3 regions of the Methylomonas sp. DH-1 genome follow, and region 2 is predicted to be linked to each of the others. Evidence: riboswitches for the same ligand, from Rfam matches in the RefSeq annotation. Region 2 holds a riboswitch; each other region holds the start of a gene.

Region 1 (4,845 bases), 2.1 Mb from region 2:
CGCGGTGAGACGCTTTAATTTCTATAAACTCGGTCGAAAGCAGGTTTAAAACCGGTCCTTAAGCGGGTTTTTGGTATTAGAGGCTGCCTTACCCCAAATCCCAATCCGCTCAACATTAACCAGGCGGCGGGCGGTATCGGTACGGTAGTAACGGTCGCCGATGTTTGCACACTGACTCCCGGCAATGACTCTCCGTGAGCATCGCTCAGAGCATTGGCAACCATGGTAAGGTCGCTACTGCCGGGTTGCAGGACGTTAAATGCCAGTGTAGCCAAAGTAAAGCTGTCGGCCTGAAACGCATCCAAGTCGTTTCCGCTGTCCAACGACAGTTCGTATAAATTCAGCAAGCCGGGCACAGGCCCAACCGATTCCGCTGCAGCTGGGTTTATGCCCAGGCCGAATACATCCAATTGATTGCCGAAACTTACCGAGGAGAACGCTAGCCGGCGGGAATCGGAACCGATGTCCAGATCGTAGGCGGCCAACGACGGTGCCGAAACATCGACCAAGCCGGATACCACGATCGGTACCTCGACACGGCTGCCTGATTGTGCGGCCAAGCCAAAGCCCAACTCGATGCCGGCTTGCGCGCTACTGGCAACCAGCAACATCGGCGCCCACAACAAATTAATTTTCATGGTTAACATCAAATTCCTTCCTGTCGCTTAAACTGCACAATTCGAACGCGTGCATAACAACGTTTGTTTTCTGGCGTCCAGCATATTGATAACGCCGTTCCGATCCAGATCGCGGGGATCGTTATTGGCCGATGCGGCGCGATTCTTTGCGGCCAATACCAACTTGATATCCGACAGGTCAACGTCCTTATCCCCATCGATATCGCCGGGCACAATGATGTTTTCGCAGCTATCCGGCAGATGGTTGGCGTTGGTGTCGCCGACGCGGCGTTGCTGAATATCCAACACGTCGGAAATTGCATTGTGGTTGCAGTCCGGAAACAGGTTAAGGTAATACACGTCCTGTTCGCCGTTGTAAGTGGCGGTGTAGGCGACATGCGCGCCGTTGGCGTCGGAAACCAAATGGGTATAGTCGCCCAGTTTTTGCGCACCCTGCGGGTAGCCAATCTGGGTGTTGAACGGTGCGGTCACGGCCTGGTTGGCGCTCCAGGTAACGCCGCCGTCCCAAGAGTAAACGTAATACAGTTGCGAAATGCCGGGCTGTAAACTGCCGCGCGTGTCGTACCAAACGGCGTCGATCCGCGAATTGGGCGCGACGCCTTGCATCGCAAACCATTGATAGGCATTGCGGTCGGCGGGATCGTTATTCAGGCGCATTGGGGCCGACCAGGTCAGACCGCCGTCCGTACTGCGAATGAAATTGATGTCCATATTGTCGATACCCGCCGGATCGACCGGGGCCATGACATAAATATTGCCGCGCATCGGGCCATCGGAAGTATCGACGCTGACTTGTACATCGCCGGGCGGACCGTATTGGTTGGGGTTGTTCCGGTATTGAAACATCACCGGCGATCCGCCCAAATCCAGCGTTTGCGTGGTAAACGTCGGGGTAACGCGCGGATTGCGCGCATCCGGCGAGGTCGCAAACAGATAAGCCTCAAATACCAGTTTGGCACCCACCAGTTCGCCGTTTTCGCTCCGCCCGCTAACATAAACCTGGCCTTGCGGGCCGACGCCTATCGTGCCGAAAGCCGGGTTGCCGGGGATGGCTATCAGTTCCTCGAAGCTCTCTCCATGATTGGTTGAGCGGCTGAAATGCCGATCGTCCAGGCCCTCGCGCCAGGCCAAATAGATATGGCCGTCGCTCGCCGCTCCGCTGCGGTCGATGCCGATGCGGCCTTTGTCGGCACCTTCGCCGTGGGCGTAAACCGGTGCTTGCCAACTGATCCCGCTATCGATCGATTTAAGCACTTCGATATCTTGCGCATAACTGCCGGTAGCGTCGTAATGCAGGCTTTGGTAGTAGAAATTACCAAGCGAGTCCACATCGACCATGTTGTTGGTACGTTGCTGGCCGGGAGTAACCGAACCCTGAAATTGCCAGTGCTTGCCGCCGTCGTCGCTGAAGCCCCAGCCGCCTTCCCGGCTGCCGGATAACACGCTGGCGAAATGCTTCCAGCCGGCGACCAGTTTATCCGGGTTATTGGGATCGAAGGCGATGGTCGGCTCGTGAGCGGCATCGCCCGGGATGTTATTGCCGTTGCCGTCGACATTCATTTGCACGCTGACGTAAGGGCCATAAGTAAATTGCGATTGGGCATAACTATGGCCGGCCGTAGCTAGCATCGACATGGCAAGCGAAGATATTAAGTAAGGTATCGCGCGCATGGGAATCAACTCCGGCGGCCTGGCAGCCGGCCGATAAACATACCGGTTAATCCGCTGATAAATAACCATAGAGCCGCCGGTACCGGCACGGTGCTCACTTGCCCACAACCGCTGTGGCTGCCAACGCCCAAACAAAAATCGCCCATATCGGCCAGACGCGCGCCGTGTAAAAAGTCGGCATTTTCCGGGCTCATCAGTAAGTCTCCGCTCATTTGCCAATGATTGGCGTCGGTATAACTCACTACCAGATTGGTCAGTTCATAAACCACCATGCTAAAGCTGACATTGTTTTGCAGGTACCAGCCGCTGGGTGTGCCGTCTTGCCCCAAATCGGCCCAGGCATTTTGCCGATTATTCGGGTTGTACAGCAAAGAATAGTCGCCAGTGATGAGCGATCCGCTGTAGAGGCCGCGGAACAGCTCGATACCGGTCATGCCCAGCAAACCCGTCCCGGCCAGGGTCTCGCTGTCGATTGAAAAGTTGGGCGTGGTGGATTTGACGTGGCGGTTGGCGGCCTGGCCTGTCGGATTGCTGCTGCCGACCGGCGTGATGTCATGCACCAAATTCAGGGCCGAAACTTCCGTGCGGCTGGTATTGCCCAGGTAAAAATACGAATCGCTGTAGCTTTTATAATCCGAAGCCTGCGTATCGAAAAACTGCACTAAAAAGTCGCCGGGATTAGAGGCCGTGCCGCCGTTGAGTAAGGCAAAGGCATTGCGGTCCAGGTTCATCGTAAAAGTCCCGCCCGCCGCGGCATTCAGCGTGGCCGCGAATGCACCGAAAGGGGTGAAAAATACACCTGAAACGCTGAGCGTAAGGACAAAGAAAATTCTTGGTGCCGAACCGGCACAACGAAAAGCAACTGACATGGGCGCTCCTGCGTAAATTAAGATTCCGGGGCGTTAGCCGGCCTGACCGGCGCAATTCCGGGAAAACCGCAACCGATCCCGAAAAAGCGTCGGCTGCGGCGCATAACCCGTGTTAAACCGCGGCTTGCCGGCGGGCGATGCCCAGCAAACCCAATAAACCGGACCCCATCATCCAAACGGCAGCCGGAACCGGTACTGCGGAAATTGAGCCGACGCTCAGTTTGAACGTGCCGACATTGGCCCCCTCGGTTCCAAACAACATGCTGGCATTGTCGGCACTCAGCAGCAAATTACCGGTCAATTGCCAGTTATTGGCATCTGTGAAGACCAGTGCCAAATCGGCCAACGCATAGGCTTCCATAGGGAAGAAAATATTGTTTTGCAAAGACCAATAGGCAGAAGCGCTGTTGTACTTAAGCGAATAATCGCCATAGACCATACCGCCGCCAGCATAAGGGCCGGCAAGCGCGGTGGCGCCTATGCCGATGGCTTGCACCCCGAGCATGCCCAGTTGCCCTGTTCCGGCAAAGCTGCCGGAATCGGAGTCGATGGCAAAGTCGGCGGAAGTGGCTTGAGCGTGGCGAGAAGTTGCTTGCACCGAATTGACAGAAGTACCGGTCAGGGTGTGGATCAAATTAGTAGAGTCCGATTCGACATTATCCCGACCGGCTAACAGCGCACCACCCGACTGCGTGGTGTAGTCGGATTCGGCCGCGTTATAAAACCGGTCGTTGAATATGCCGGCAATACCGCTGGCGCTGCCACCCAACATGTTGGCAAAGGCATCGCGGTCGAAATTGATGGTAAAAGTGCCGCCGGAACTGGCGTTTAGCAAGGTAGCGCTAGCGTTTGTCGAGGCGAATGCAAATGCTAGGGTTAGCGCTGGAAAGAGTAACTTGGCGGGTTTGGTATGCATATTTTTTCCTTAAAAATTACGGTTTACGGTTAGCGTTTAACTTGCAAACGCCAGGTGTCGAACCGGTAACGAGATAATCCGGTTCGATCGGCTGCCGCGTTACGACAGCCTCAACCTGTCGGTCGAAGGCAACCCGGCCGTCTTGTCGTCCAAGACCCGTGGCTTTCCGGCTCCGCCTCGCGGCGGATGTGGCTGGTGTCCTATGCCTGCAACATCGCTCCAGGCTGGCGAGATCACCAATGGCTACAGCGCGGCATCGATGGCCGTAGCGGGGCGGCGAAGTTCGATGCCGCCGCCAAAGCGTTCGCAACGGGATCGAAACATCGTCATATAGGAAGTCGGATGAACTAAAAAAACGACCACAAAAAAGTGGCGAACAGGTTTAATTTTTTGCGTCGACCGGGTTGGCGCGCGCGGTGCGAATACGGCGACTCGGCGCGGAGGATGGCTCAGTATTTCACCGACAAGGTCGCGAACAGCGACGTATTGGCCGCCGGCGCCACCCGGCCATCGAAATAGTCGTAGGGTAGGAAATAACGTTCGCCGGTCAGATTCTTGACGGTTGCGGCTAACTTAAAATGTCCGGTTTCGTAAGCGATGGCGGCATCGAAGCTGTGATAGCCGCTAGTTTTAAAGCCATTGTTGTTCGACAAAAAGGCGCCGTCGCGCAGATAAACGCCAAATCCAGCGCTCCAGCCATTAAGGATTCCGGCTTGAAAGCGGTAATGGCTCCAAACTCTTCCGGAATTTT
Region 2 (4,845 bases):
TTGAAGTCACCAGTTTGTCGATGAAGGTCGCCGCGGCAGAAGCGCCGGAGATGTACAACACGCGGGTGTTGGCTGGGTCGATGGTCGGAATTGCCGCTTGCGCCGCCGCACCGAACATTGCCGCGGCAATAGCCGCGCCTAAAACTAATTTTTTCATGGTCATGTCTCGTGTGGATAAAAACTGGAAAGCGAGCGGCGGACAAGCCGCCGCCCGTGAAGCGGTTTACTCGGCAACCGCCCATTTACGGCGGGTCGCACGCAGCATGCCCATCAGGCCGGCGCCGAACATCCAGACCGCGCCCGGCAGCGGCACTTGGCTGACCGGGAATACTTTGTATTCCAGAGTGTTGCCGGACAGCAGCCATTGGCCGGCGGCTTTGGTTACGTTGGTGCTTTGCGCATACCAGAAATCGGCTTTTTGGCCGAAAGCGACTGCGGCAGCGGAACCGCCGGTCGTACCCCAAATGTCGTCCGGCAAGTTAGCACCGGAAGACCATTGACCGGATTTCGGCGCATCAGTGTCCGATACCAGTTTGCTGACGTTCAGCGCAGGATTATTTTCCAAACCGACGTTGATTTCTTGAGCGTGGTTAGTGATGACAGTCGCCACACCGCTGGTTGTCAGCGGCGCGTCATAAGCCGGCAAAGCATTGCCTTCTTTTTGGGTAATGAACAATTTCGAAGAGCGGCCCACTGCCAACACGTATTGCACATTAGATGGGTTGTAGCTCGCTACCGAAGTCAACGCAGTCCAGTTAGCATCGCTGCTCAAATCGCGGCTGATGTTGTAAGTCTCGCTGGTGTAGTTGTTAACCAACTCCGCCAAAGTGATACCCAAATCCAGGCTGTAAGTTTTCTTCTGAACGCTGTCGTACGCTTGAAAATACAACTCGCGACTTGAATCGTTCGAGCCCAGAACCGCGATGCTCGCGTTAGCCGCACCGGCGCCGGCCAACAGCGCGGCCGCAACCAAAGTTTTTGAGAATTTGTTCATTTTTAGCCTCATGTTTTAAAAAACTATAAATACACAAGGTGACAACCCGGCCATCTTGCCTGGCGGCAACATCCGTGGCTTTCCGTCCCCACCTCGCGACGGGTTTGGCTTTTACACGCTTCCTAAGTCCTACTTTTGCACCGAAATGGCGCCGCTCTCCCCGCTACCGTTGTTGCTACCGCTGCCTACTCCCTAACCTCTTCCCTCGCCGCTCCGTCTGCGTGCCGTCCCTGATCCCTAGCCGATCCGTAAACTCGATGAACCATCGCGCCCTGCGGCGCTGTTCCAGTTGCGGCAAATTATTCCAGTTCAAATCGGCGTTTTTCGTTACGCGTCGGTTACAGTTTGATGAAACGTAATACAAACGTATTACACGGCAGGCGGAATCGGCCGTGCCGGCGCCGGCTATGCCGTTGTATCGCTTGGCAAATCGGCTTTGCCGGCTTGAGCCGGCCGCGGTAACGGTATCTGGCGGCGAGGCTTGCCGGCCAAGTTACGCCGCTGTTACAGTGGCGAACTGACTGACCCGGCGCCGGGTCGCCGCAGACCACCAGCCCCCTACCCAAGCTTTCCGGCATGACTGAAATCGAGCTTTTGCACCAGGCCTTTCAAGGCGCGCAGCCGCAAATCGGCGATTTATCCGGCTTGGCCGGCGCGCTGAACCGCTGGTATCTGCAGCACAGCCACTGCAATTTCCTGCACCCGTGCCAAATCGACGGCCGCCCAGCCTTGGTCTGCCGGGCCGACTTGAGCCGAACCCACCCGGCCGCATTCTCGGAACTGCAAGCCATCGCCGAGCGCTATGCGCTGTATCTGAAAGAAGACGCCCGGCGCGGCGCGCAAGGTTGGGCCGACGGCAATCGCCGGCGCGGATTGGGTTTGGTATTGAGTTTTTGTATCGGCCTCAGCGCAGTGTCACGCAGCGTCGGCGCCGACGAATTGCAAGCGGTCAAGGTCGTGGCCGGCGGCCGGCAATTGCCCGCGCCGGCGCTGACCGTCCAAGCCGGGGTTGCCGGCAATAGCGGCGACGGCGTGATCCGCTTGCGCCAGCGGCGGCCGCCTTCGGCTGCTGAAGTACTGGCCGCTTACAGCCAAAAACAATCCGCCTTGCAAACCGACTCGGTAGCGGCGGCCGACATCGTCCAGTTTCTAAATCAGGTCTACCGGAAAAAATCAGGCGACCCGGCTGTACTGGGCGCCGATCTGCAAACCATCGCCGAATACTTTTCGCGTTATCCCGAGGCCGTGGCGCTGATCGAACAATTGCGCGGCCAAAAAATCGAGCTGAATTACCAATCCGGCACCTGGCAAACCGTGGCTTTTGGCAACCAATTCGGCATTGCCAGCGTCACCATCCATTTCGATACCCGCCTCGGCGCGCAATTGCTCGGCGATCCCGGCTGCGAGGCGACGCCGGCCTGTAGCATCGCGCCGGCCGACGCCTTGTTGCACGAATTGCTGCACGCCAAACTGATGCTGCTGGACAGCGAGCATTTCATCGCCGGCGGCGGTCTGGCGCCGGGGCTGTACCCGTTCGAGCACGAGCATGAAGTCATCGCCGCCGAAAACCAATTGTTCCAAGCCATGAATCAAAGCGACGGCCGGGCCCGGCCGATCCGCCACCGCCACAGCGGCGAATTGCTGCAAGTCTCCTGCCCGGCCTGCATTCCGGTTAAGCAAGTTGCATCGGGCGAATTAAGCCTGTAAAACTAGCTAAAATCGTGAACCCCATAACAAAAATAACGAGTGCAGGAGGTAGTTTATGCCGCAAATATCCAGCCGGTCCGGTGCCGATAAATGGCGTTTCGCCCAATTGGGCGGTTTCGATCAAGTCGAGTTGAAGCGGACCAGCGATTTGCTGGCGCTGCCGGAATTGGACCAGAAACTGTGGGCGGCGCTGAGTTGCCCGACCCACGGCTTGTTCTTCGATCAAAAAACCCTGGACTTGCTCGATAGCGACCACGACGGCCGGATTCGGGCGCACGAGGTGACCGCGGCGGTCAGTTGGGCCTGCCAGGTGCTGAAAAATCCTGCCGATCTGGTGCAACAAAAACCGGTACTGCCGTTGGCGGCGATCAACGACCAAGACCCGGAAGGCAAACAACTGTTGGCCTCGGCCAAGGAAATCCTGAAAAACCTGGGCAAGGCCGATGCTACGGAAATCGGCAGCGACGATCTGGCCGACATGGCCAAAATATTCGCCGACACCCGCTTCAACGGCGACGGCGTGATCCCGGCCAAAGCCGCGGCCGACGCCGCCGGCAGCGAATTGATCGAGCAGATCATGGCCTGTTGCGGCGAAGTGGCCGACCGCTGCGGCGATCCGGGTATAAATCTGGAAAAGATCGAACTGTTTTTTAAAGATGCCGCCAGTTACCACGAGTGGTGGCAGCACTGCGACGCCGAAGCCTTGCGCATCCGCAAACAAATCGCCGACACCGAGGCGGCGGCAGCCTTGTTGGACAAGCTGAAACCGAAAATCGACGATTTTTTCACCCGCTGCCAACTGGCCGAGTTCGACGCCGGCGCCGCCGCATTGTTGAATCCGGCCGATAGCCGCTACGAACAACTGGCCGGCACCGATTTGTCCGCCGCCAACGCCGAACTGGCGCAACTGCCGCTAGCCGCAATCGCTGCCGGCGCCGCGCTGCCGTTGAGCGCCGGCCTGAATCCGGCCTGGCGCGACGCCGTCGGCCAGTTCAAAACCCAAATCGTGCAACCGCTGCTCGGCGAACTCGACAGTTTGAGTTATCGGCAATGGCAGGATGTCAGCGGCCTGTTTGCCGATTACCAAGCTTGGCTACAACAAAAGCCGGTTACGGTCGTCGATAGTTTGGGGCCGGAGCGGATCAAATTCTTGCTGGAAAGCGGCGCCCAAGCGACGCTGGCCGCGCTGGTGGAACAGGACCTGGCGCTCAAAGCCGAAGCCGAGGCCATCGATTCGGTCGTGCGTTTGCAGCATTACTACCGCGACCTGTACACGCTGCTGAACAATTTCGTCTCGTTCCGCGACTTTTATTGCCCGCAACCGCACGCCATTTTCCAGGCCGGCACGCTTTATCTGGACGGCAGAAGCTGTCAGTTGTGCGTGAAAATCGACGACATCGCTCAGCACAGTAAGTTGGCCGAATTGAGCAAAATCTTTTTGGCCTACTGCGAATGCCGCCGCGCCGGCGACAACCAAAGCATGACCATCGTCGCCGCCTTCACCGACGGCGACAGCGACAATCTGCGCGTCGGCCGCAACGGCGTGTTTTACGACCGCAATGGGCTGGATTGGGACGCGACCATCGTCAAGATCATCGAAAATCCGATCAGCATCCGCGAAGCCTTCTGGGCGCCGTATAAACGCGTCGGCCGGATGGTCAACGAACAACTGGAAAAGTCGGCCTCGGCCCGCGACAAAGCCGCGCACGAAGGCGCGTTTAAAGGCGTCGCCGAAACCGGCAACCAGGCCGAACAGGGTAAAGCGCCGCCGGCGCCGTTCGATGTCGCCAAATTTGCCGGTATTTTCGCCGCAATCGGCTTGGCGATAGGCGCTATCGGTACCGCGCTGGCCGCCGTGGTCAGCGGCTTCATGGCTCTGCTGTGGTGGCAAATGCCGCTAGCAATCGTCGGCGTGCTGCTGGCGATTTCCGGCCCGTCGATGTTTATCGCCTGGCTGAAGCTGCGCCAACGCAACCTGGCGCCGCTGCTCGACGCCTGCGGCTGGGCGGTCAACGCCAAGGCCTTTATCAATATTCCGTTCGGCCATTTGCTGACCGATGTCGCCAAACTGCCGAAAGACGCGGAACGGCAACTGGCCGATCCGTTCGGCGAGAAAAAAAGCCCGTGGCCGAGTGTATTGCTAC
Region 3 (4,845 bases), 2.1 Mb from region 2:
CGTCAACATGGTCACCAAACAGCCTTCGGCCAAGCCGTATTACGCTGTGCAGCAGCAGTTCGGCTCGTTCGACTATTACCGGACCAGCCTCGACGCGACCGGTCCGGCCGCTAGCAGCGGCAATGTGCTCTACCGTTTCAACGCCGCTTACGAAAATGCCGGCTCGTTTACCGACTTCGTCGCCAGCGACCGCTTGTTTGTCGCCCCGGTGTTGAAATGGCAACCGAACCCGCGCAGCCAGTTCACTACCGAATTCGAATATCAGGGGTTTGACGAATCGCCCGGGGCGGCGATTCCGCCGCTAGGCAATCGCCCGGCCGCGGTAGCCCGCAGCCGTAACACCGACGAGCCGGATTTCCTGGGCAATCGCGGCTATCGGATGTTGGCCGGTTACAATTGGTCGCACGAGTTCAACGATTTTTGGCAACTGTCGCAACGTTTTTACTACCACTCGATTCGCGCGGAGATCGAAAACGCCTTTTTTACCGGTCCCGCCGATGCCGCCGGCAATATCCGGCGCGGCCTCGGTCGGCAACGGCCCCGTTCGGACAATTTCTTTACCTCGCTACAGCTAACCGGCCGCGTCGCCACGGCGGGGCTGAAACATACGCTACTGTTAGGCGGCGATTACTATCGTGCCGACGATAGCGATCCGTTTGACGTACGTTTTTTACCGGGCAGCTTCAACGTCTTCGCTCCGATCTATAGCCCTATCGGCTTCGACGGCATCGATTCCGCCCGCGGAACCTTTTTTGCCGTCGACACCAGCACGTCCTGGTTCGGCTTGTACCTGCAGGACCAGATCGAAATGCCTTACCGGGTGTTTGTTTTGGGCGGTTTGCGTTTCGATCAAGCCAACCAGTTAGACCGCTTGCTGAACGCGATCGCAGGCGACGAACACCGAGTCAGTCCGCGCGGCGGCCTGTTGTGGCGGGCGTTGCCCGAATTGTCGCTTTATGCCAATTACAGCGAGAATTTCGGCGCTCAGAACGGCCGCAACGGCGCCGGTGGGATGTTGCCGGCGCAAACCGCGCAGCAATGGGAGCTGGGAGCCAAGACCGAGTTGGCAAACGGCAAATTTTTCGCCAGCGCCGCTTATTTCGATCTGAGCAAACAGCATGCGGCCGTGTCGGACCCGGTCAATCCGCAACTGTCGACGGCCATCGGCGCGGCGCAAAGCCGCGGTGCGGAACTGGAAATCAGCGGCGAACCGTTACCGGGCTGGCGCATCGTTGGTGGTTACAGCTATTTGATGTTTGCCGAAATCGTTCGCGATACCGGCGGCAGCAGCGGCAGCGGCGACCAGGGCCACCGGCTGCCCAACGCTCCGCGCCACTCGGGCAGCCTGTTTACCAGCTTCGAATTCCAGAGCGGCCCGTTCGCACATTTGAAACTGGGCGCCGGCTGTAATGCCGTCGGCCAGCGCCAAGGCAATCAAGCCAACGACTACCAGGTTCCCGGGTATGTGTCGGCCAACGTGATGGCGGCCTATTCGCTGAAACTCGGCCATAGCAAGCTGACCGCGCAACTGAATGTCGAGAACGCGTTCGACAAGTATTATTTCGTCGGCAGCAACACCGGCTACGATATTTTCTTCGGCGCGCCGCGCACGTTTCTCGGCGCATTCCGCGTCGAGTATTGAACCCGCCTTCGCTAACCCCGCAATACGCCGTCCGATACATTCCTAAGTTCCGGCTCAATCGACAGCCGCTCGCCGGCACAAACGCTTTGTAAAAAAAATTTTGGGACTTTCCCGGTCGCCGTCGTCCTAAACGATGACGGCCAGCTACAGGCCGTTTCGGGATAAGCGCGCAATCCGCTGCCGACCGTTCGGCAATTTAGCGGCGTTAGGCGCTTAACCCGCGTCACGGACGACGGCAAAGCCACACCCGCCGCGAGACGGGGCCGGAAAGCCATGGGGTCTGTTTCAGACAGCCCGGTTGCCGCTCGGACGACCGAGGACGAGGCCGATAGCCGGAAGGCTATCGATACCGCAATCCCAACATCAAGGCATACAAACTATGACTATCTCTAAAGCGCAATCGAATCCGCGGCATCGCTTCGGTGCCGCAGCGGGTTCGGGTTTCGACAGAAAAATCCCGTTAGCGCTGTTACTGGGCGCCATATCGTCGACGCCGGCCACGGCGCACATCATCCCGGTCAATTTCGGCACCTTCGATGGCGCCTCGGCCGTGGCGCCGATTTCGTTGAACAGCGGAGTGGTCGGCAACTACGGCTGGGCCGACGGCGCCGACGCCGATTGGGCCGACACCCATAAACTGGCAGCGTTTGCGTTTACCTTGACCGGCCGCGCCAATGTCCTGCTGCAGTTCGATAAGAAAGCGAATGCGTTCGGCATTAACGGCATGGTTCCCGGCTTTTCTCTCTACTTGGGCTCGCCCCACTCGGGTGCCGTCGGTTCCGACCACGACTATTCGGTGGGGTCGGAATTGCTCAGGGTCGCCGATTGCGCAGCGACACCGGGCTGCACGGCGACGGAAGGTTCCTTCAGATCGCTAACCAGTTGGAATATCACCAACGACCCCGATCCCGGCGCCGCATCGCCCAGCCGTTTCGAATACATAGGCAGCGCCTACGACGGTAGCCAGACCTTGCCGGCCGCCAATTCGCCGTTAGCGGACGGCAACGCCTACCCGATTCCCGGCGGCGACGGCTTGCAAGACGGATCGGTATCCAAGTTGTTCAGCAATCTGGCACCCGGCAGTTACACGGTATTTGTCGGCGGCGCGGTCTATACCAGCCAGGCCAACAATGCCAACCGAGGCGTATTGGGCAGCTTCAGCCTGACGCCGGCCGCGGTACCGGTGCCGGGTGCGGTCTGGCTGTTCGGCAGCGCGCTGGCATTGTTTGGCGCCGCTAAAAAACGCAAAGCGCGGCCGCTCTAACAGGCTACTCGGCTAGTCGCTATGTCCGCTCACGCCGGACCGGCATTACTCGATTAAAAATCTTTAAAGGAATTACACATGAGTTCTCCAACATTACCCGCTTCCGTCCTGAAACTGCGCGCCGCACTGGCCTTGGCCGTATGCGGCTGTCTGGCCGCCCCGGCCCACGCCGCCGACTATGGTTTTACCGACCTCGGCACCGCCGGCGGTCCGTATTCATCTGCCAACGCGATCAATAACGCCAACCAAACCACCGGCATCAACAGCCTGGGCACGCCCAGCGAAGACCAGGGTTGGGTTCTTTCGCGCTGGAACGGCGCCACGCTGAACCTGATCTCCGATCCGGGCCGTTTCAACGGTGGTTGGGCCATCAACTCGGCCGGAACCATAGCCGGCGGCTCGTCTCGTGCCTTCGTCGGCTATATCCACGCGGCAGTCTGGAACGGCAGCACCCGAACCGATTTGAACGATTTGGGCGGTGCGACCGATCCGAACGATAGACGTTGGAGTATAGCTACCGGCATCAACGACGCCGGCCAAGTGATCGGTACTTCGGTTACTGCCGACGAAAGCGCCACCAAAGCGGTATCGTGGAACAACAGCGTCAATCCCACCGTGTTGGCAACACTGGGCGGGGCTTCCAGCGAAGGCAACGGCATCAATAATGCCGGGCAAGCTGTCGGCAGCAGCTATCTCGACGGCGATGAATTCCGCCACGCGGCAGTCTGGAATCTGAACAACGCCGGCGTTGCCGATCTCGGTACCTTGGGCGGTAGCGAGAGCAATGCGTTGGCGATCAACAATGCCGGCCAAATCGTGGGTTGGAGCGACCTCACCGGCGATGCCGAACGCCATGCCGCACTTTGGAGCGCTGGCAGCGCAATCGATTTGGGTACCTTGGGCGGTTTGGAAAGCCGGGCGCTGGCGATCAACGATGGCGGCGCAATCGTCGGTTGGAGCAATTTGGCCGATGGCAGCCAACGTGCCGCGTTATGGAGCGGCGGCTCGGCCATCGACCTGAATAGCTTGCTGGAGCCGAGCGTGGCGGCAGCGGGTTGGATTTTGACCGAGGCGACCGGTATCAACAGCCAAGGCTGGATCGTCGGCAATGCCAAAAACAGCCTGCTGGGCATTACTGAAGGCCATGCCTACCTCCTGGCGCCAACCGCAGTGCCGCTGCCGGGCGCGGTCTGGTTGTTCGGGTCGGTGCTGGCGGGCTTTGCCGGAGCGGCGCGGCGCAAGCCCGCCAACGTCTGAGCGCCGCTTGGTGTCGGCCGTCCGGCATAGGCTGACGGCCGGCCGTTTGATCGCCGCGGCGGAGTCGGTGAAAGGCGCCGCCGCTTTTACTTGGCCATTTAACCGGCCAGGCATAGATCGGCATTTTTAGCAGGATTTCATATGAACAAACTTTTTTACGCTTTATTGGCCGCTGCCGGGTTGGTGGCGTTTGCCCCGCCGGCAACGGCCCACATCAGTTACGGCGATTTGGGCAGTCTTAGCGCCGTCGGCGATTCTGCTACCATGAGCAGGGGCCGGTTTTCGCGTTTCGGCTGGATCGCGGGGACCGGCGACAGCTTGGGCGACAGCCATGAGCTTGCCAGCGCCACTGGCTTTTTCAAGTTCAATCTGGCTCAGGCCGCCAACGTCCAAATCAGCGTAACCGCCGCCTCAGCCCAAATGAACCCGGCGTTCAGCGTCTACGCCGGTCTGTTGCCTAGCCATTCGCACGATTACGACGGCCACGATCCCTTGGCGAGTTACGACGATAATCTGTTGTATACGGCTTCGGCGCACGACCGTCGCCCGGACGACCCGTTGATCAGCCATTGCATTCCGGCCGGTTACGACAACAACGGCGCGGTGTTGACAGACCCGGTGTCCGGCTATCCGGTACTGGTGGAAAACCCGGCCTGGAACGTGGCCGATCCCAATCTGAACG

Evidence for each region. Region 2 has a riboswitch for cyclic di-GMP ahead of VXJ35_RS10390 (VPLPA-CTERM sorting domain-containing protein). Riboswitches for the same ligand answer to the same signal wherever they lie in the genome.
Region 1: another riboswitch for cyclic di-GMP. It lies ahead of VXJ35_RS00350 (hypothetical protein); the one in region 2 lies ahead of VXJ35_RS10390 (VPLPA-CTERM sorting domain-containing protein).
Region 3: another riboswitch for cyclic di-GMP. It lies ahead of VXJ35_RS00600 (hypothetical protein); the one in region 2 lies ahead of VXJ35_RS10390 (VPLPA-CTERM sorting domain-containing protein).

The regions. Positions count from the first base shown of each region.
Region 1 covers NZ_CP143089.1:82,154-86,998, reverse strand. Annotated here, with positions in the region: gene VXJ35_RS00365 (cohesin domain-containing protein) at 15-638, opposite strand; gene VXJ35_RS00360 (hypothetical protein) at 666-2,309, opposite strand; gene VXJ35_RS00355 (hypothetical protein) at 2,315-3,040, opposite strand; gene VXJ35_RS00350 (hypothetical protein) at 3,291-4,094, opposite strand; cyclic di-GMP riboswitch class I at 4,219-4,297, opposite strand; gene VXJ35_RS00345 (TonB-dependent receptor) at 4,544-4,845, opposite strand, start outside.
Region 2 covers NZ_CP143089.1:2,211,272-2,216,116, reverse strand. Annotated here, with positions in the region: gene VXJ35_RS10395 (hypothetical protein) at 1-157, opposite strand, end outside; gene VXJ35_RS10390 (VPLPA-CTERM sorting domain-containing protein) at 224-994, opposite strand; cyclic di-GMP riboswitch class I at 1,032-1,113, opposite strand; gene VXJ35_RS10385 (hypothetical protein) at 1,571-2,701, shown strand; gene VXJ35_RS10380 (hypothetical protein) at 2,757-4,845, shown strand, end outside.
Region 3 covers NZ_CP143089.1:137,169-142,013, forward strand. Annotated here, with positions in the region: gene VXJ35_RS00595 (TonB-dependent receptor) at 1-1,642, shown strand, start outside; cyclic di-GMP riboswitch class I at 1,873-1,948, shown strand; gene VXJ35_RS00600 (hypothetical protein) at 2,022-2,906, shown strand; gene VXJ35_RS00605 (HAF repeat-containing protein) at 2,985-4,163, shown strand; gene VXJ35_RS00610 (hypothetical protein) at 4,305-4,845, shown strand, end outside.